Saccharicrinis fermentans DSM 9555 = JCM 21142: one gene and its partner. The protein of the gene in region 1 interacts with the protein of each later gene in a pairwise test. Links are inferred from orthologs where the notes say so. Each region holds a gene or a part of one and is shown on either strand. Other genes may lie near its edges. The genes, in order: hflC and ftsH.

What was found.
Region 2: the proteins of hflC (region 1) and ftsH interact in binary tests that used the Escherichia coli proteins (3 or more experiments, as listed by UniProt). The link is inferred for Saccharicrinis fermentans DSM 9555 = JCM 21142 from one-to-one orthologs.

Annotation. Positions count from the first base shown.
Region 1 is NZ_KI912107.1:680,933-683,782, forward strand. It holds hflC (protease modulator HflC), read right to left. Parts: upstream 1,973-2,850; coding sequence 1,028-1,972; downstream 1-1,027. Other genes in the region: CYTFE_RS0102925 (RelA/SpoT family protein), read left to right, coding at 1-734; hflK (FtsH protease activity modulator HflK), read right to left, coding at 2,265-2,850.
Region 2 is NZ_KI912107.1:3,997,130-4,014,832, reverse strand. The notes cover bases 8,903-11,859. They hold ftsH (ATP-dependent zinc metalloprotease FtsH), read left to right. Parts: upstream 8,903-9,335; coding sequence 9,336-11,384; downstream 11,385-11,859. Other genes in these bases: rsfS (ribosome silencing factor), read left to right, coding at 8,939-9,313. Outside these bases: CYTFE_RS0116380 (TAT-variant-translocated molybdopterin oxidoreductase), read left to right, coding at 1-1,813; nrfD (NrfD/PsrC family molybdoenzyme membrane anchor subunit), read left to right, coding at 1,813-3,192; CYTFE_RS0116370 (DUF3341 domain-containing protein), read left to right, coding at 3,182-3,721; CYTFE_RS26890 (hypothetical protein), read left to right, coding at 3,714-4,886; CYTFE_RS0116360 (c-type cytochrome), read left to right, coding at 4,870-5,457; CYTFE_RS28890 (hypothetical protein), read right to left, coding at 5,492-6,169; CYTFE_RS0116350 (NUDIX hydrolase), read right to left, coding at 6,283-6,888; pyrE (orotate phosphoribosyltransferase), read left to right, coding at 6,896-7,528; CYTFE_RS0116340 (hypothetical protein), read left to right, coding at 7,586-8,002; CYTFE_RS0116335 (biotin--[acetyl-CoA-carboxylase] ligase), read right to left, coding at 8,033-8,776; CYTFE_RS0116315 (phosphatidate cytidylyltransferase), read left to right, coding at 11,868-12,680; CYTFE_RS0116310 (hypothetical protein), read left to right, coding at 12,821-13,393; CYTFE_RS26880 (SpoIIE family protein phosphatase), read right to left, coding at 13,537-16,329; CYTFE_RS31240 (two-component regulator propeller domain-containing protein), read right to left, coding at 16,438-16,731; CYTFE_RS0116300 (hypothetical protein), read right to left, coding at 16,740-17,703. UniProt on the Escherichia coli protein: Acts as a processive, ATP-dependent zinc metallopeptidase for both cytoplasmic and membrane proteins. Plays a role in the quality control of integral membrane proteins.

The DNA of each region.
Region 1 (2,850 bases):
CTGAATTTGGAAAAGAAACCCTCGTTAGAAGACTTAAAAATTGGAAAATAGAACTGACCGATCAGCTGATTCATCAGTTGGTAAAGCATTATAAATCAAAGTCGATTAATGATTTTTTTAGGGAGATTGCACTGGGGACGATAGATGTGACCAGTATGAAGGATGTGGTGAGTGCTCCAGATACTAAAGTGCTGGATAAAGAGAAGCAGGAAGAGGTTGCTCAACAGAAAAGTGCTACCAATTTTGTGGCCGGTTATGATGAACTGGAGGACTCGGATGATGTGCTTGTGATTGATAAAAACCTTAAAAATGTGGATTATTCACTGGCCAAATGCTGTAGTCCAATCTTTGGTGACAAAATTTTTGGCTTCGTGGCGGTTACTGGAGGAATAAAAATACATCGAATTAACTGTCCCAATGCTCCAGAGATGCGATCTAAATTTGGATATAGAATTGTTAATGCACAATGGAATTCTGGTGGTACAGCTAATTTTCAGGCTACTCTTAAGATTACAGGAACGGATGATATTGGTATTGTTAGTAATATAAGCCAGGTCATTACTAAAGACTTGAAAATGAAAATGCGGTCTATTTCTATTGACTCCCAGGAGGGGAGTTTTGAGGGGACAGTAACTGTATTTGTAAATGATACCGATATGTTAGGACGACTCATCAAAAAGGTGAAGAAAGTGAAAGGCGTTTATAATGTGTCTCGTATTGATTCGGTAGTATAGTTTCTTTTGACATATGCATGGGTGGGATCTGTGTGCTGATACAGACTGAAAAGGTCTTGTGTAAATGTTTTTTTAACAGAACCAACTTTTGTGCGTTATCTGCCGGTGTTTTATGGTGTGTTAAATGCAAAACGCCTATATAAATAAAGAGTCACCATTTTTGCAATGGTGACTCATGTAAATGACTTTTTAGTTTGCTGATTACGCGGAGAATAAGTCCGCTATAACTATTGTTTATATTAATTGGGTTATAGGAGATCGTATTTTACTTATTACCCAATTACTTTTGTTCTTTACTTCATACTTTTCATGTATTTAAAAAGTTCGCTGTCGGTTGATAAGATAACCGAAGTTGTTGTGTCAAATGTAGTTTCAAAAGTTTCCATTGATTTTAAGAAACCGTATAATTCGCGGGAAGCAGCTGTTTGGTTGTACGCAGAGGCATAGATGGCTGCGGCCTGTGCATCGGCCTTACCTTTTATTTCTTCAGCTTTTCTAAAGGCTTCGGATTGTATTGTTTTTAGCTCTCTTTCTTTTTCTCCATTAATACGAGAGGCTTCACCCTGACCTTCGGAGCGAAATTTATCGGCTATACGAAATCTTTCACTTTTCATTCGTTCGTACACCTGAGCACTCACCTCTTTCACATAGTTAATTCTTTTGAATCTAAAATCTAGGATGATAATACCCAGGTCTTTGGCCTTTTCGTTGGCAGATATAAGAATTTTATCTTGCAGTTGTTGACGTCCAACAGATATGATATCCAGTGAGTCTGAGATCATTTCTCCCGTAGCTCCGGAAGATGCTGGTGTTCTGTTCTGAGATCGTACTGCTTCTTCCAGATCGTGGGCTGCTATGTAATCCCGTGTTTCTCCATCCAATATATCATTTAAACGTGTAAGAGCACCTCTTTCGTTGGTCATTCTCTTGAAGAATTGCAATGGGTCTGTTATTTGCCATCGTGCATACGTATCAACAAAAATGAACTTTTTATCTTTTGTGGGGACTTGGTTAGGATCACCATCCCATTCCATGTAGCGTTTGTCAAAATAATTGGTCTTTTGAATAAAAGGTGTTTTAAATTTTAGACCGGGTTCTGTTTTTGCTTCTCCAACAGGTTTACCAAACTGAGTAATTACAACCTGTTCTGTTTCTTTTACCACGTATGCACTTTGAAATATTACAACTAGCAATACAGCCAAAGCGACGGATATAAGTATGAATTTATTATTTTTCATTTGTTTAAAAATTAGTGAAACTTTACTAAACTGTGCAAATTTCAATTGTTCATCTATGTGCCCAATCATTTGCGCTGCTCATGCCCGTTTCATCTGTTTATATTTAACTTTTAATGGTCCTATGGATCTCATTAAAACTAATCATCCTTCTGTGTGTGAAACAATTCTCATAACACGTTTCATATGGTATTGCTTTGTTTTACAAAGAAGTATGTGTTGATCTCACTATTGCGCTGATCTCTTCTAATAGGTAGGCAGTGCTTTTAGTGGCTTGTTTTACCATTTAAAAGTGCTATTTATTCAACTGCATCTGTAATAATGGTAAAACACTGTTTCCCTCTTCATCAATGATGATCTTGCTACCTAGTTTTGGTAAAACAGAGCCCATGGTTTCAAGGTATATTCTTCTTTTGGTAACCTCAGGAGCTTTTACGTACTCTTTGTAGATTGCGTTAAAACGGGCAACTTCACCGAGTGCGTTATTCACCCGTTCTGTAGCAAAACCTTCCGCTTTTTGTATGGTTTCTTCGGCTTGTCCTCTTGCTTTGGGAATTACTTTATTATACTCTGATTTTGCCTGATTAATCAAGGTTTCTCTTTCTTGTTGTGCTTGGTTGACAGCATTAAATGCAGCTTTTACCGGTTCTGGAGGGTTTACATCTTGCAGTACTATCTGATCTACCTTAACACCCAGTGAATATTCCTGACATATTTCGTTCACAAGCACTTCCATTTTGGTGGCTATCTCTGTACGTCCTACGGTTAGTACTTCATTTACCGTGCGGTCTCCAATGATTTGTCGAAGAGCAGCTTCCGATACATCACGTAGTGTGCCTTCCGGGTTTCTTACCATAAAAAGATAGTCGTATGGTTTGTTA
Region 2 (17,703 bases), 3.3 Mb from region 1 along the record:
TAAAGTGGGTGCTTTGCTTTGTGTAGAGTCAAACCCCGCATATAATATGCCTGTTGACCTCTCCTTTCAGGAGGCTATTGATCAGGTTGATTTAACCGTAAATATCACTTCGCAGAATGAAGAAACAAGTAAGCTGTGTCAGTATGTGCTTCCTGCGAGTCATTTTTTGGAATCATGGAGTGACGCAGAACCAATCAGTGGTTTGTTCACTCTAACGCAGCCTGTTATTCGACCGATTTATAATACCAAGAGCGTTAGTGAGATATTGCTAAGTTGGTCGGGTGACGAAGCCAGTGCTTATGATTATCTTCATCGTTATTGGGATACGCATATTATTCCTGCGTCGGAGGATCAGCCATTTATCTCCAATTGGAAAAAAACACTCAGTGCTGGCCTACTGACAGTGGATGGTAGGGGGAAAGCGAAAAAATGGCAACTTCCGGAATTGAGTTCCTGTGCTGAAGGCGTGCTCTCTGAAAAAACGATGGACGGATTAGAGTTGATTGCTTATCAATCGGTGCCCATTGGAGATGGTAGAATGGCTAATAATCCATGGTTGCAGGAGTTGCCCGATCCGGTTTCCAGGGTCTGTTGGGATAATTATTTTTCGGTGTCGCCAAAGCTAGCAGATGAAAAAGGTTGGAGTCAGGGAGATGTTATATCAGTTGCTGGTATCGAGCTTCCCGTATTTATTCAGCCTGGTAACCACGATCAGGTGATTAGTGCTGCATTAGGTTATGGACGAACCATGGAAGGACCTAATCCGGAAGTAATAGGAAAAGACCTTAAGCCTCTCTTGAACAATAGTGAAGGACTTGTGAAATATTATGCTCCAGTAAGTAGTGTTAAAAGCACTGGAGGAACCTATGAGTTGGCCACCACCCAAACGCATCATTCTATGGAGGGACGAGCTTTGATTCGTGAGACTTCTTTAAGTGAGTATCTAAAAGATCCTGCCTCAGGAAATGAAATGCATGCCGAAGTAGAAAAGCTGCATACTTCTTTATATAAGGAACATGAGTATAATGGACACCATTGGGCTATGTTTATTGATCTGAGTTCATGTACTGGATGTAATGCTTGTGTGGTAGCTTGTTCTGTGGAAAACAATGTGCCAGTTGTTGGTAGGGATGAGGTTCGTCGTTCGCATGAGATGCATTGGTTGCGAATTGATAGATATTATACGCAGGCTCCGGATGACCCTAGTAGCTTGAGAGTTGTTCGGCAACCTGTCATGTGTCAACATTGTGATAATGCACCTTGTGAAAATGTTTGTCCAGTGGCGGCTACCAATCATAGCTCAGAAGGTATTAATCAGATGGCATACAACCGATGTATTGGAACCCGCTATTGCAACAATAACTGTCCATATAAAGTACGCCGTTTTAATTGGTTTGATTACAATGGAGCTGATTCCATTCCTTTCAACAGAGTGGATGTGACCGGAATGTCCAGCGACTTAAAAAGGTTAGTGCTTAATCCGGATGTGACTGTTCGTGCCAAAGGGGTTATCGAAAAATGTTCTTTCTGTATTCAACGTATCCAGGAAAAAAAAATGGAAGCAAAGAAAGATGGAGAACCATTGCGTGATGGAGAAATAAAGACGGCATGTGAGCAGGGCTGTCCTGCAAAAGCTATCACCTTTGGCGATATGAATGACAAGAATAGTGCAGTGAGCAAAATGATGAAAGACCCTAGAAGATACCACTTATTAGAAGAATTGCATACACTTCCAAGTGTTGCATACCTGACTAAAGTGAGAAATGTTGAAGAAAAAATTAATTCAGAACCTGAACATAAAACGCATAGCTAATGTATGTATCACCATTAAGGGAGCCTTTGGTTACCGGGTCCAAAAGTTATAAGCAGGTAACCGATGATATTATAAAGCCCATGGAAGGAAAGCCTGGGCCACTTTGGTATGCAGGTTTAGGTTTGGCCTTGCTGGCGCTTGGATTTGGCGGTTTTGCTATTTATGTTACCGTGTGGGATGGTATTGGAACATGGGGACTGAATAGAACCATCGGATGGGGATGGGGTATCACTAATTTTGTATGGTGGGTAGGTATTGGCCATGCCGGTACTTTTATATCAGCCATCTTATTGCTCTTTCGTCAAAAGTGGCGGACAAGTATCAACCGTAGTGCGGAAGCCATGACCATCTTCGCAGTGATGTGTGCTGGATTATTTCCTCTCTTACATATGGGTCGTCTGCCCTTGGGTTTTTTCGTTTTCCCGTATCCGAATACGCGAGATTTATGGGTTAATTTTAATTCTCCATTACTCTGGGATGTGTTTGCCATATCCACTTATTTTACTGTTTCTTTATTGTTTTGGTATATGGGCTTGATACCAGATATTGCTTCCATACGTGATCGATTAAAAGAAGGGCTTAGGAAAAAGATTTATACCTTGTTGAGTTTTGGTTGGACCGGGTCTGCTCGTCATTGGTCTAGACATGAGAGTATGAGTTTGATTTTAGCGGGATTGGCTGCTCCACTGGTATTGTCGGTACACTCTATTGTAAGTATGGACTTTGCTACTTCGGTTATTCCTGGATGGCATACTACTATTTTTCCGCCTTACTTTGTTTCCGGAGCGGTATTTTCAGGTTTTGCTATGGTGCTAACATTAATGATCATAACGCGTAAAGCCTTGAATCTGGAAAATTACATAACCGTAGGGCATGTGGAGTCCATGAATAAGGTGATCATTGCCACGGGCTCAATTGTGGGAATTGCTTATATCACGGAGTTATTTATGGCATGGTATTCTGGAGTCGTCTATGAGCGATATGCATTTGTGAATCGTGCTTTCGGTCCCTATTGGTGGGCCTATTGGATAATGATGACCTGTAATGTGATCACACCTCAGCTATTTTGGTTTAAAAAGATACGGCGTAATTTGGCAGCCACTTTTGTGATATCCATCTTTGTAAATATAGGTATGTGGTTTGAACGTTTTGTGATTATTGTGACTTCATTGCATCGTGATTTTCTGCCTTCCAGTTGGTCTATGTACTCGCCAACCTGGGTGGAAGTGGGAGTTTACATAGGAACTTTCGGTCTGTTTTTTACCTTGTTTTTCTTGTTTATCAGATTCTTTCCTGTAGTAGCTATTGCAGAAGTGAAGGGAGTGTTGAAAAGCTCAGGGGAAAACTTTATTAGGAAAGGAGGCCAGGATGAAAAATAATAAGTATGTAACCGGAATATTTTGGGACGATAAAGATCTCTTAGATGGGATAAAGGAAATTCAGAGCAAGGGCATTGCCATTTATGATGTACGTACGCCTTTTCCGGTGCACGGTTTGGATGATGTTCTAAAACTAAAAAGGTCGAGGCTGCCACGCTTGGGTTTTTTGGCTGGTGCCATAGGTGCTATTGTTGCTTTTTGGTTTCAAATGTGGGTGTTTACTGAAAGCTGGCCAATCAACTTTGGAGGTAAGCCATACCTGTCGGTGCCTTCATTTATTCCTGTGACATTTGAGTTGGCTGTATTGTTCGCTGCCATATCTTTGGTTTTCGGTTTTCTGATTCGTTCAGGAATAGGCCCGGGAGCTCCTACTATTATCTTTGATGAACGTACCTCGGACGATGCTTTTTTGGTAGTGATATTGGAAGATGAGGACAACGGATCGGAGCGGATTCAAGAGGTTCTGACGAGTGTTGGTGCGCAGGAAGTAAAGCATGTTGAACCTACTAAAATGCAAAGTGATGAATAAAGTGTTTGTCTTTTCAAAAAAACTAAAAACTATCCTAATGGCTGGTGCTGGTGCCGGGTTGGTGCTGGCTTTGGCGGGGTATTTTGTAGGAACAATAGATGGTCATCGTTTTTGGGCCAATGTCTTGCTCAATGGCTTTATGATTATTGGTCTGTGTTTGGGGGCTGGATTTTTTGTGGCGGTTCATTTGATTGCTGAGTCGGGTTGGCAAACATCGGTACAGCGTATTGCTGAAGCTATGGCCAGTAAAATTTGGTTGGGTGCTATCATGATGCTTCTTATTCTTTTAGGGGTGCATTCTTTATATCATTGGTCGCATACGGAACACCTGGATCATATATTACAAATGAAAAAGGCTTATTTGAATATGCCCTTTTTTATAATTCGTATGCTCGTGTACCTGGGGGGGTGGATATTTCTACTGCATAATATCCGTAAAGTTTCCTTGATGAGTGATAACAATCCTGACATAAAACTTTTTAACCGTCTTCGTACTTTATCTGGCCTGTTTATCGTCTTTTTTGCTATAACCAGTTCAACATCAGCCTGGGATTGGTTGATGAGTATTGATGCACATTGGTTTAGTACGCTTTATGGATGGTATACTTTTATTGGTATGTTTGTGAATTCTATAGCTGTGATCATTATTTTTTTAGTGGTGTTGCAAAAAATGGGTTATATGGATCATGTGAATGATGAACATCTTCACGATTTGGGGAAGTATCTGTTTGGCTTTAGTATATTCTGGGCTTATTTGTGGATCTCTCAATATCTGTTAATTTGGTATAGTAATATACCTGAAGAAACTACCTATTATGTTACGCGTGTAAAGGGGTTTGAAACGTTGTTTTATGTGAATGTGTTGGTTTGTTTTGTGGCTCCTTTCTTTGCCCTGATGGCCCGAGGTAATAAACGACGTACGGATTGGCTGTTGATTGTTTCTTTGATTGTGTTTGTGGGCCACTGGATCGATCTGTTTATCGCTATTATGCCGGGCGCAGTGGGTGCAGAAAAGGCTCATATTGGCCTTTTTGAAATTGGATTGACTATTTTGTATGTTTCGGTGTTTGCATGGTTTGTTTTTAAGGCCTTGACAAAAGGAAATCTGGTTCCTGAAAATCATCCCTATTTTAAAGAAAGTTTTGACTATGAAAATATTAAGTAAAATATATCTGGTTCTGCTATTTAGCTTGACGGCGGTTGCGTGTGATAATGATCGAAATAAACCGGGCTATAGTTATTTCCCTGATATGGAGCAGTCCAGGAGTTATGAGACTTATTCTGAAAATCCTGTTTTAGAAGGTGGAGTAACGAATCTGATGCCCGTAGAAAATACGGTTCCTCGTGGCCAAATCCCGTATGAATTTGAAAAAACAGACGAAAATAGGAAGCTGGCCGGACAAGTATTGCACAATCCTTATATTGGTACGGCTATGCAAGGAGATGCCGTTATTGAAGGGAAGCGTCTTTACAATATTTATTGCTGGCATTGTCATGGCGATAAGGGAGATGGTAAAGGTTTTTTGTATACCAGCGGCAAGTATGGGTATCCTCCTGCAAGTTTGCTGGCTGATAAAGTGGCTGGTAATCCTGATGGGGAAATCTTTCATGTGATCTCCGTTGGCTTTGGAGTGATGGGAGCACATCAAGGACAAATTTTACCTGATGATAGATGGAAAATTGCCACCTATGTGAGGGAAGTGCTGATCAATGGCGAAGGGGAGTTAGCTGAGTAGAGAAGAATTGTTTGAGCCCTCTCTAGGGGGGGAGCTAAAATTGAGCGACTTGAGATGCAGACCTTGTTTCTTTGTGCTTGGCCGAAATAGATTTGTTTTCTTTTCTGATGTTTTCCGGCAGATGTTCTAAAGGAATTCTTCTACCGTCTTTTGTTGCCATAATGAAAGAGTCAGCGAAACCCATTTTCTTTATATTGTGCCAAAATACCAATGCTTTCTCGTAATCCTCAAAGATGCCTAATGTATATTGGTATATGCTATCGTATGTTTCCTGATTAATTGCCACAAGGTTGGCTGAGTAGTCATTCAAGTCAATTTCCTTAAAAGCACCTATTTGAATACGGTATTTATAACCTGATTCATTGCGTTTCTCTTTGTTTAGGTTTGTGATTTTATTTAGACTGTCTTTGTATAGTGCCAATGTGGTATGCAGGGAATTTTGCTTTGAGGTTAATTCCTCGTACTTCTCTGTTAGTGATGCTATTTCTTGCTTGGATGAAGTATTGCCAGAGAAACTAATCATTCCCCTCAATAGAAAAACCCCCAATAGGGACACGAAAAAGAAGGCTTGAAAATATAAAGCTTTGCGCAGGTTTGTGATTTTTGCTGATTGTTTACGACTCATTTTTCGGAGACGTTGTATCTCTTTGTCAACAGCTTCCAGTCGTAGCTTGTCTTTTTTATTTTCGAATTCTAATTCTTGCGCTGTCATGTGTGTTATATTGAACGATTAAAATTAGCATAAAAATATAAAAAAATAACTTCACAACAGTGTAAACCCTGTAAAATCAGTGATAGCAGCTGAAAAAGTTGATGTTTTATGTATTATAATTCATCCAATACTTCTAAGATACTTGGATAAGTGTTTTGTGTTACCTCTTCAATGTCATTGGCTCGGATCCATTGCGCCTTTGTGATGTCTTCTTCCAGCTGAGGTGTAGGGCTAGCATTTCCTTTGTATTTCATCTCATACCAATAGGTTTTTTTTAGGATGAGCCGTCCTTTTAATGTATATGTATGGTAGGTGGGAGATAGTGGCCGGGTAATCTTTAATGGATTAATCGCACATTCTTCTTCCACCTCACGTAGTGCTGTTTCTTCCATTGTTTCTCCTTTCTCGGCTTTTCCTTTGGGTAGATCCCAAACACCCAAGCGATGGATAAATAAAATCTCCTTGTGGTCGTTGAATACCACACCTCCGGCCGCATTTATATTTTTAAAGCAAGCGGAAAATAATTCCATTAGCTCATTGATGTCATGGTGGTAGATATAGGCTTTCTTTATTTCTTGTTTTCTTTCGAAGTTTAAAATAAAGTCAAGTAACTCCTTGTGGTTTGAGTATTTGAATATTGCATCGAAATCCGGACTGAGATCCCTTTCAATATCCTCTGTTAAAAAAACAATTCTATCCTTAAAAAAAACTTTATACATTTGCAGCATGAAAAAAGTATCAGAAACTATCGCAAAACAATTATTGCAAATTAAGGCAATTAAATTGCAACCAGCAAACCCATTTACGTGGGCTTCGGGATGGAATTCTCCTATTTATTGTGACAACCGAAAAACATTGTCATACCCAGAAGTGAGGGATTATATAAAGTCAGGATTTGTAGCTTTAGTGAATGAATTATATCCTCAGGTGGATGTTATTGCCGGTGTAGCTACTGGAGCAATAGCACAAGGCGCCTTGGTGGCAGATGCCTTGGATAAACCTTTTGTTTATGTGCGCTCTTCTCCGAAGGGGCATGGAATGGAGAACCTGATTGAAGGTGATATTTCTGCAGGTAAAAATGTAGTGGTTATAGAAGATCTGATTTCCACTGGAGGAAGTAGCCTAAAGGCCGTGGATGCATTGCGTAAGGAAGGTTGTCAAGTGTTGGGGATGGCCGCTATTTTTACGTATGGCTTTCAGGCTGCGGTAGATAATTTCGTTGAAAAAGAAGTGACGCTTCATACCTTGAGTGATTATCAAACTTTGATAGAGGTGGCCGTACAAAGCGGGTATGTATCGTCTGACGATGTGAAAACATTGTCTAACTGGAGAAATGACCCTGCACATTGGGGTAAATAACCTGCTGGGACAAGAAGTGCTAACTGATACTTTAAACTTGAAGAAAGAATACGTGACATGACAAAGTTCGAAAGCGAAATTAAAAAAGCATTATATAGCCAAGAGAAAATTTTTTCCTTCATATCCAATTTTAATAATTTTAAAGATCTGATACCTCAGGATAAGATTAAGGATTGGCAAAGTACTGAAGATACTTGTCGATTTAAAGTGGATGGAATAGGTGAAGCCGGTCTTAAGATTGTGGACAAAGAACCTGTGAAAACGGTCAAGTATTCAACCGATGGCAAAGTGCCTTTTAACTTTTATTTATGGGTGCAACTTAAGCAAGTGGCGGAAAACGATACGCGCATAAAACTCACCCTAAAAGCTGATTTGAATGCGATGATGAAGATGATGGTGGGTAAGCATGTGGATAAATTTCTGAATATGTTAGGTGATGCCATTGCCAGCTATGATTATGACGGTCATTGCTAAAGTATTAGTGGTATTGTTTTCTTGAGATATCTAATGAATGATAAATGTAACTTCTTTAAAAGCGTAAGTTCTTTTTTCGCCGGTTTGGGTTTTGAGTTGTAAATGTCCATATTCATTGATGCCGGTTATTTGTGCCATAAACTCACCATGGTGATCTTTGTATAGATGAAAACCTTGCCTGCGGTATAGATTGTTCAGGTACAATTGGTTTAACTTTGCTGAGTTTCCGCATTTTATGTCATTAACATACGCAGTGATGGCATGTACTACCTTTGATAGGATGGTAATAAGCTCAAAGTCTTGCCCGCTGATGTTTTTTAAAGAAATAGGGTTGGGAGCATCACTGGTGAAATACTCTTGGTTGATGTTTAAACCAATGCCCACTATGGAATCGCTTATGGTAGTCCGTGAGATGGTGTTTTCTATTAAGATTCCGCCTATTTTTTTGTCGCGATAATAGATGTCGTTGGGCCATTTGATCGAAAAGTCTTGTGAGAAGTCCTTAAATACATGAATAATTCCCAGCGCAACCGCTTTTGAAATGATAAATTGATCTTGTATTTCAATATAAATAGGTTTGAGCAGTAGGCTGAAAGTGAGGTTTTTGTTAGCTTCGCTTTCCCAATAATTGCCTGCTTGGCCTTTTCCGGCTGTTTGCTTGTCTGTAATTACTATCGTGAATTCAGGAACATTCGCTTTTAATGCCTTCAGTTTGGTGTTGGTTGAAAGTAAATGCTCGAAATGTAATATGTTATTGGGTATTTGTACTGACATAATATAAAAATAATTGCGCCAAATTGTCATCGTGGCAGGTGATTCTAAATGAAGGTACAAAAGTAGTTAGTAAAAGCGAATATAAAAAAATAGTATCTTTGTGTTTTTCTAGTAAATTAGCACCTTTAAAGGTCGATATAACAAAAAAAACTTATAGATTTAATGACAAGTAAAGAAAATAACGCAGCTGAACAATTGGTAGATGCGGTTGTTGAAGGTATTCAAGATAAAAAAGGCACAAATATTGCTATTTTAGATATGCGTGAAATTGACGGCAGTGTCTGTCAGTTTTTTGTTATTTGTGACGGGGACAGTAATACACAAGTTGGTGCGATTGGTGATTCGGTAGAGGATTTGGTGAGAGAGAAGTTGGGAGAAAAACCGTATCATATTGAAGGGAAAGAAAATGCAGAATGGGTTTTAGTAGATTATGTGGATGTAGTAGTGCACATATTTCAGCGTCCCATACGTAGTTTTTATAACCTGGAAGAGTTGTGGGCGGATGCCCGACGTACCGACATAGAAAACATATTTTAGTCAGTTATTTATTATTTAGCGAATGAGCGAAGAGCAAAAACAAAAGAACGAACCTGTTAATCAGGGAGGAAACAATTCAAATCCAAAGTTTCCAAAGTTCAATGGGTACTGGATATATGGCATTATTTTACTTCTAATGATTTCCTTTTTTATGGTTAATCAAGAGGAGGTAGTGAAGAAAATGCCTTACAGTAAATTTACGGATCAGGTTTTACCATCAGGTGATATAGAAATGTTAACGGTGATTACCAATGAAAGTGCATTGGAAGTGACTATTAAAAGTGATAAGCTGGAAAACTACAGAGATGAGTTTGGAGATAATTTTTCTTCACTGATGGAAGGAGGCCCTCATTTTTTAGTGAAGGTGCCTTCTGTGGATAGCTTTGTGGAAGATCTGCGTCGTGTTGAACAGAGTCAGCAGATATCTATTCCAAATCGTTATGAGCAACGATCCAATTACTTTAATGAGGTGCTGAGTTTTCTTTGGCCTCTGATATTATTGTTGATTATTTGGGTTTTTATTTTCAGAAGAATGGGTGCCCAAGGTGGCGGCGGTGGTGCTGGAAATATTTTTAATGTTGGTAAATCCCGCGCTAAGGTTTTCGATAAGGAATCAAATATTAATGTTAATTTTCTGGATGTGGCTGGATTGGCTGAGGCCAAGCAGGAGTTGGAAGAGATAGTGTCTTTTTTGAAAAGACCGGAAAAATATACCAACCTCGGCGGTAAAATACCTAAAGGAGCATTACTAGTAGGTCCTCCCGGAACGGGAAAGACTTTGTTGGCCAAGGCTGTGGCCGGAGAAGCTAATGTGCCATTCTTTAGTATGTCGGGTTCTGATTTTGTGGAGATGTTTGTGGGAGTGGGAGCTTCCAGAGTGAGAGACTTGTTTAAAAAAGCCAAGGAAAAGGCACCTTGTATTGTATTTATCGATGAGATAGATGCCATAGGTCGGGCTCGTGGTAAAAGTCCTAGCATGGGAGCCAATGATGAACGTGAGAATACACTTAATCAATTGCTGACCGAGATGGATGGTTTTGGTACTAATTCTGGCGTGATTATTTTAGCTGCGACAAACCGTGCCGATATTTTAGATCGTGCATTGATGAGAGCGGGTCGTTTTGACCGTCAAATTCATGTGGAGCTGCCTGATATAAATGAAAGAAAGCAGATTTTTGAGGTGCATTTACGCCCATTAAAATTGAGCGAAGAGGTGAAATCTGAGTTTCTGGCCAAGCAGACTCCTGGATTTTCTGGAGCCGACATTGCCAATGTATGTAATGAAGCGGCGTTGATAGCTGCCCGTGGTGATAAAACAATAGTGGAGAAAGAGGACTTCTTAAGTGCAGTGGATAGAATCGTTGGTGGCCTTGAAAAGAAAAATAAAATCATATCTAAAGACGAGAAAAGAGCCATCGCTTATCATGAAGCAGGTCATGCCGCCACCAGTTGGTTGTTGGAATATGCCCATCCTTTGGTTAAGGTTACTATTGTTCCAAGAGGTAAGGCATTGGGTGCAGCCTGGTATCTTCCCGAAGAAAGGCAATTAACAACTACCGAGCAGATGTTAGACGAAATGTGTTCTGCATTGGCGGGTAGAGCAGCTGAAGAACTTGAGTTTGGTAAAATATCTACGGGTGCTCTGAATGATCTTGAAAAAGTTACAAAACAGGCTTATGCAATGATCGCCTATTATGGTATGGGTAGGGGATTGGGTAATGTGAGTTATTTTGATTCCAGTGGACAAAATGAATATGGGTTCACAAAGCCTTATAGTGAAGATACAGCTCAGGTGATTGATCAAGAGGTGTCTAAGCTCATTGAAGAACAATATCAACGCGCAAAAGATATTTTAAGGAGTAATAAAGATAAGCACGCACAATTGGCTAACCTGCTTCTTGAACGTGAGGTTATTTTTAGCGAGGATTTAGAAGCTATTTTTGGGAAAAGAAAGGTAAATAAACATATTGTTCAGTTAGATGATAACGGACATGAGTCTTCTGAAGCGCCAAAAAGTGAAACGGATCAAAGTAAGGATGCCTCTCCTGATACAGAAAGTGAGAAGGAGTAGGGTCTGGTATAAAAGCGCAGAAGAGCGTATGGCTTAAGTTTAGAGAATAAAAAAAGGAGGAATGGTATTGATACTGTTCCTCCTTTTTTTAGTGTGCCGTGCATGGTATTTAACGTGATTCGCTTTATAGAGAAACATCTTTACCTGAAAGTAAATAGGGATAAAACATCGGTGGTTTACTACAACCGTATTAAGATTCTGGGTTACTCCTTTTATAAAACAAAAGGCGAAACTCGATTACTCCTTGGTTTTTAGCTTCTTGAATTTGATGGGAGATTTATTGCAGAATGGATGACTTTTGGTGGACTTGTGATCAGCTATGCGTGTAGGGTAGAGCTTAGAATAAACAAAGTATTGTGGTATCGCTAAAGAAACATGGGGGATGGAAACGCATGGATCTAAAGAATTATTTGTTTTTATTGCCAAAAATGAATGAAAATTGGTTTAACTGCTTATTTTTGCAAATGTATCAATCCATTACAAATGAATAATTTTTGGCAACGAGTTCTTACGGGTATCCTTTTTGTTATTGTAGTAGCAGGTGGAATTTTTTATCATCCATTCTCCTTTTTTGCTGTATTTTTTTTGGTTGTAATTGCCGGAATATACGAGCTTAATGGCTTGCTGGAAGCTGCCCAAATAAAAACCAATTTTTTGTCTGCTTTGTCCATCGGAGTTTTTGTGTATGTAGCTACCTTTCTTACGCAATCAGGAATATCTGATTTCGCTGTCTTTTATTTGCTTATACCTATTGTATTATTGGTTTTTATCAAGGAATTGTTCGATATGGATGATAAGCCATTGGAACGTATTGGCTCTAGTTTGTTGTGTGCTGTGTATATTGGTGTACCATTGGCCATGTTAAATTCATTGGCTTTTGTGAAAGGGATATATCATTTTGAATTGCCGCTCGCTGTGTTTATACTGGTTTGGATAAACGACACGGGGGCTTACTTGTCTGGTGTGAGCATAGGCAAACATAAGTTTTTTGAAAGAATATCTCCTAAAAAAACCTGGGAAGGAACCGTAGGTGGTTTTTTGCTTACATTGATGGGCGGTTATGTAATATCCTTATTTTGGAAAGATTTAAATGTGGTACAGTGGATTACGTTGGGAGGTATTGTTTCTATAATGGCGGTATTGGGGGATCTTATTGAATCCTTGTTTAAAAGAAGTATTGGTATTAAAGATTCGGGTAATATTTTTCCAGGACATGGAGGTGTCCTAGATAGGTTTGATGCGGTAATATTTGCAATTCCCATGGCCGTTTTCTATATAGAAGTGATTGTTAGATAAACAATACGCTCATCCAATCGTCGCATTAATCTGTTTGCACAATAATTTGGTGGTTCTTTTGCCTCTTTATTGCAAATGTGTAATATTTTATCGAATTTGTAAGTGCGTTTCTTTATTACGTTTCTTTAAAATATATATACATGAATAACTCTTCTATTTGTTCGGTGTTAGATACAAAGGTTCGGATTTTTAATTTTTTCGCTTTTTTGTTTTTTGGGGGTCTGGCTGTGTTATTTCTCTATTATAAAACATTGGGTGGTATTGGTTTTGCCATGGCTAGTGGTTTTTTTGGACTGATGCAAGGCCTAATAAGTATTTTCTTAGTCTGTTTGTCATTATTGGGAACTTATGTACTATGTAAAAATAGGGGTGGAAGAGCGAAGCTTATTTTAGCCCTGGTGTCTGTATTGTTGTTTGCCTTTGCACTTAATCAGGCTATTATATGGAAATTTAAGTATGATGAAGGCCTGTTTTTTGGCGGGGATGTTCTGACTAAGTTGAGTGTAGATGATATGTTGTATTTTACCCTTTATTATTTCATTACTTTTTTTCAGTGGCTATTCGGGATTGTTTTAAGTCTTTCTTTTATGATCAGTTCCGTGAATGGAGAAAGCACTGCAAACTACCTGAATAGGGCGCATTTATTTTCCCTATTAAAACCTTTTGTATTCTCTGTTTTCTGTGTTTTTTTATTTTTTCATTTGTGGACTTAAGGCCGAAAACTGCATTCGTAAAATCTATTACCTATTCACATTGTTGCCAATCGAGATGCCAGCTAACTTGTTTCAATCACCAAAGCTGGTGCTATGCCTCAATTGCTATTGTATTTTTTATAAAGGATTTATTTATGCCGAATTTAGAGTTTTATCCCCATGAATAATACGTCGTCTATTTGTTCCAGGTCTCCTTTCCAATTATTAAAATATTCTTTAATAATTTTACCTTGACTGTCCATTGGTTTTTTACGTATTTCTTCCAGTAGGTTCTTGACACCTACCTTCATTATTTTTTTGCCTTTGGGACCTCCAAATTGGTCGGTATAGCCATCTGAGAACAAGTAAATGGAGTCTCCTTTGGAACAATTGTATTCGTAATTTAAGAATTTAGATTTTTGAGTAAGTGCATCATCGCCTATGCTTCTCCTTGTTCCGTTGTATATGGATAGTTCATTGTTGATATATACAAATACAGGTCGCTTGGCAGAGGCGATTCTCACTTTGTGGGTGTTTACATCAATCTCAATCACCGAGATGTCCATTCCGTCTTTAGCATTCTCACTATTTTCTTTTTGAAGTAATACTTTAATGTTGCTATCTAGTTTTTCAAGAATATCAGCGGGAGATTGTACTTTTTCTGTTTTGTTAATATCGTTGAGTAAGGTAGTTCCAATCATTGACATGAAAGCGCCGGGAACACCATGTCCGGTGCAATCAGCGCAGCATAATAAGAATTTATTTTTATTCTTGCTAAACCAATAAAAGTCACCACTTACAATATCTCTAGGAGCAAAGAATATGAATGATTGAGCAAAGGAATTTTTTAGTTCGTTCACCGGTGGTAGGATAGAGCTTTGAATACGCTTGGCGTAATTAATGCTAGCTGTAATGTCTTTATTTTTACGCTGTATTTCATCTTTTTGTTCTCGCAGAACTATGGTTTGTGAATTTACTTCTCGTTGTAATGCCTCTTTTTGCATCCTTAACTTTCGTTCCCTGATTTTGATAATCCAATAGAATATTAACCCCAGTAGAGAGATTAAAACGAGGTAAAACCACCATTTTTTCCATATGGGTTCAGCAATTTCTATTCTAATTGACAGAGGGTTATTGTTGGGTACACCATCGGCATTAAATGCGCGAATTTTTAAGTCGTATTTACCGTCAGGCAAAAATTCGTATTCCTTAAAATTAGTGGTTCCTAGGTCGATCCATTGGGATTCCTCGTTGTCATTTCTAATTAATTTGTATTGGTAGCTCACGCCTAGGGGGTCCTTAAAGCTGATGCCAGTGAAATCAAATCTGAATTTAGCATACCTCCTATTGTAAGGATATGGCAGCTGAATGGGTTTGTTCAAGGGGTAATTGATACCAGATACATTTGCTTTATTGAGGTTAATTTTAGGCGGAACCGTATTTTTCTTGTCTCTGTCCGGAAAGTATTTAATGATACCATTACTGGATGCAAACCATATGTTTTCTTCTTTATCTTTCCATATATCATAAAAATCACCGCCCATGTCTTCTTTAAAGCCAAAGGTTCTGATTTGTTTTGTGTTTAGGTCGATGGTACTGATACCTGGTTGGTGTGCAATCCAGAGTCTGTCATTTTTGTCACATACAATATCGTAGCAGTAGTTTTTGGTAAGTCCATCTGAAATATCGATGGCCATCAAAGTGTCTTGATTGTACTTTAATACTCCCTTACCAATGGTCGACAACCAAAAGTTCCCTTTGGAGTCTGTGGTCATACCTGAAACATCCAATGGTGATTTAGAAAGTCTGTGAACTTCAATGCTTGTGCTGTCCAGTAGGCAGATGCCACTGGATTTGGGTCCTATCCATATTTGTTGTTGATCGTCAATGAATACGAAATTAATATTGTTGTGTGGTAGTTGATTTTCAGTGGTTAACAAGGTTGTTTTGGGTGTTGTTGGGTTTATGCGATAGAAACCGGAAGTGGTTGCCAGTAAAATATCTCGGTTAACAATAGCCATATCATTGATCTTTGGCTCGCTCACTCCTTTGGTGTATGGATATTTTTTAAATCTTAAATCTCCTTTTTTTCTGAAGTATAACCCGGATTCAAAGGATGCTACCCAAAAGGTGCTATCTGAATCATATTCAAAGCCAGTAATCTCGTCGTTGGGTATTCCCAGTGCTTTGTCATAGTATTCATGGTCCGTGAAACAAAATGGATCGGTGTGCAATATGCCATTGTCCAGTCCTATCCATAGGTTGGAATGGGTGGCCATGACTGATTTAGCCTTGCTTTGTTTAAAGCCAATACTCTCCAAGTCATAATGGATAAAATAGTCGCTGAGTAATACAGAAACACCGCCTCCGTAGGTGGCAAACCAATAGTTATCTTCTCGGTCACCTATGATGGCCCTAATGAAGTCGTGGTTCAAGCCATTTTCAGTGGTGAATTTAAATGATTCGGTGAAGCTTTGTGTTGCAGCATCTAAAAATAATTTGATAACCCCGTTCCCCCAGGTGGCAAGTAGTAGATTGCCATCTTTTTCTTCGTAAATATCTAATATATTTTCGTATTCTATATTAAATTTAATGCATAGGTTGTTGTTGGCATAATGTTTGGCTGTTTGCTCATCATAGCGAAATAAGTAGAAACCTTCGTCCTCGGTAGCTATCCAGTATTCTCCTTCTATGGCTCTTCGTTTTACGATGGTATTTATTTTAGCTGGTGGAATATTTCCTATTTCATGTACAGAAGTGATCTCTGCATTCTGATTCAGTTTCAAATGCATCAGACCTTCAGAGGTGCCCATTAAAAAGTTGAATGGATCAACGGACTCTATTGAGTAATAGAGTTTATCCTCAAATATATCCGCTTGAAAATATGGTGTTACATTCTTTTGTTTGTTGATCTTTAATAAGCCGTTATTTTGTACGGTTGCCCATATGTTGCCCATGTTATCCTGGCAGATGTCGTTGATGCGACTGGTGGCTTTGGGGGTGGGTATTATTTTATGGAAGGTGCCGTCTTGTAAGTAGGATAATGTACCGTTGTTGTGTCCAACCTATAGTATTCCATCCAGGTCTACAAATAAAGAGTAAATAAAGTCTGAAGACAAAGAGTCTCTTTGTGTATAGGTCTTGAAGTGGATACCGTCGTACCTCACCAAACCTTCGCCGGTGCCTATCCAAAGGTAGCCATTGTGATCCTGTGCCAAGCAATACACAAAGTTTTGCGGCAGACCCATGTCTGAATCAAAATTTTTAAAGTTGAATGATTGAGCTGTAGCGTGATTGCTGCAACTGTATAGCACAATGATAATTAGTAGGGTTGTTAACCTTTTAACGCTGTATGTCATATCCCACTCTAGTTATGTATAGTTTTCGGTTTCATTCCAATGCTGTATTTGTATTTTGGGATGCCTCCAATAGGAACACTGTAAAACTCAATTAGTTCGTCATATTGATTTTTTAGGTATATGACTACATTGTTGTTTTTGATATCTGCCCCTTTCTTTTTTATCATTTGAATATCGTACGACTTGTTTTTTTCTGAGGGGTGAACCTGATGCAGACTATTGGCCCAGTTGTCATCGCCAGAAATTTTCATAAACTCTCCATTTTTGGCCACAGAGATGATTCTGATAATGCCGTCGTTATCCCAGTCGAAGTTGGATTGTTTTACTGATTGAACATTTTCGTCGATAAATGGATAGATATGGGAAATCTCGTTAGCGTTATCGTGTAATCTGAATTTATATTTGTAATAAAAAGCAAAAGCCCCTTCTACTGGTTGGTTTTCAGTTGGTTTGTTGCTTAGAGATAAGTTGTATAGGTTTCCGTCATCACCTGATATTCCTTCAATGATTATTTTAAATACATAGCCACCATATTCGTCCGGTAAAAACTCTCCTTCAGTGGGGTTAATGGGACCGAAAGTATACCATTTTTGATCATATTTAGGATGGGCAGTGAAGGATTTTGTACCTAATAATGTGCCGCTTTTGTAGTTGCCACTTAAATTAATATTCTTTGCATCCTTGGCAGAGCAGGCGTTTTTTCCGCCATAAATACTGTATTTCATTCGGGTATCCCATTCTCCTTTCTGTTCATCTATCTCTCCTCCTGTATCGGGGTCATATACCCTGATAAAAATGGGTTCCGTATGATCTTGCGGAACGGAGTAAAATATGACCTGACAATAATCGTTGTCGCCCCATGCTGATTCTCCATCTTTTCCAAATGTAACAAGGTGGGGTATGTTCTCGTCAATGGCTGGTACGGGTTGGGCATTGGCACTCAACGAAATTATTATAAATGTATAAAATATA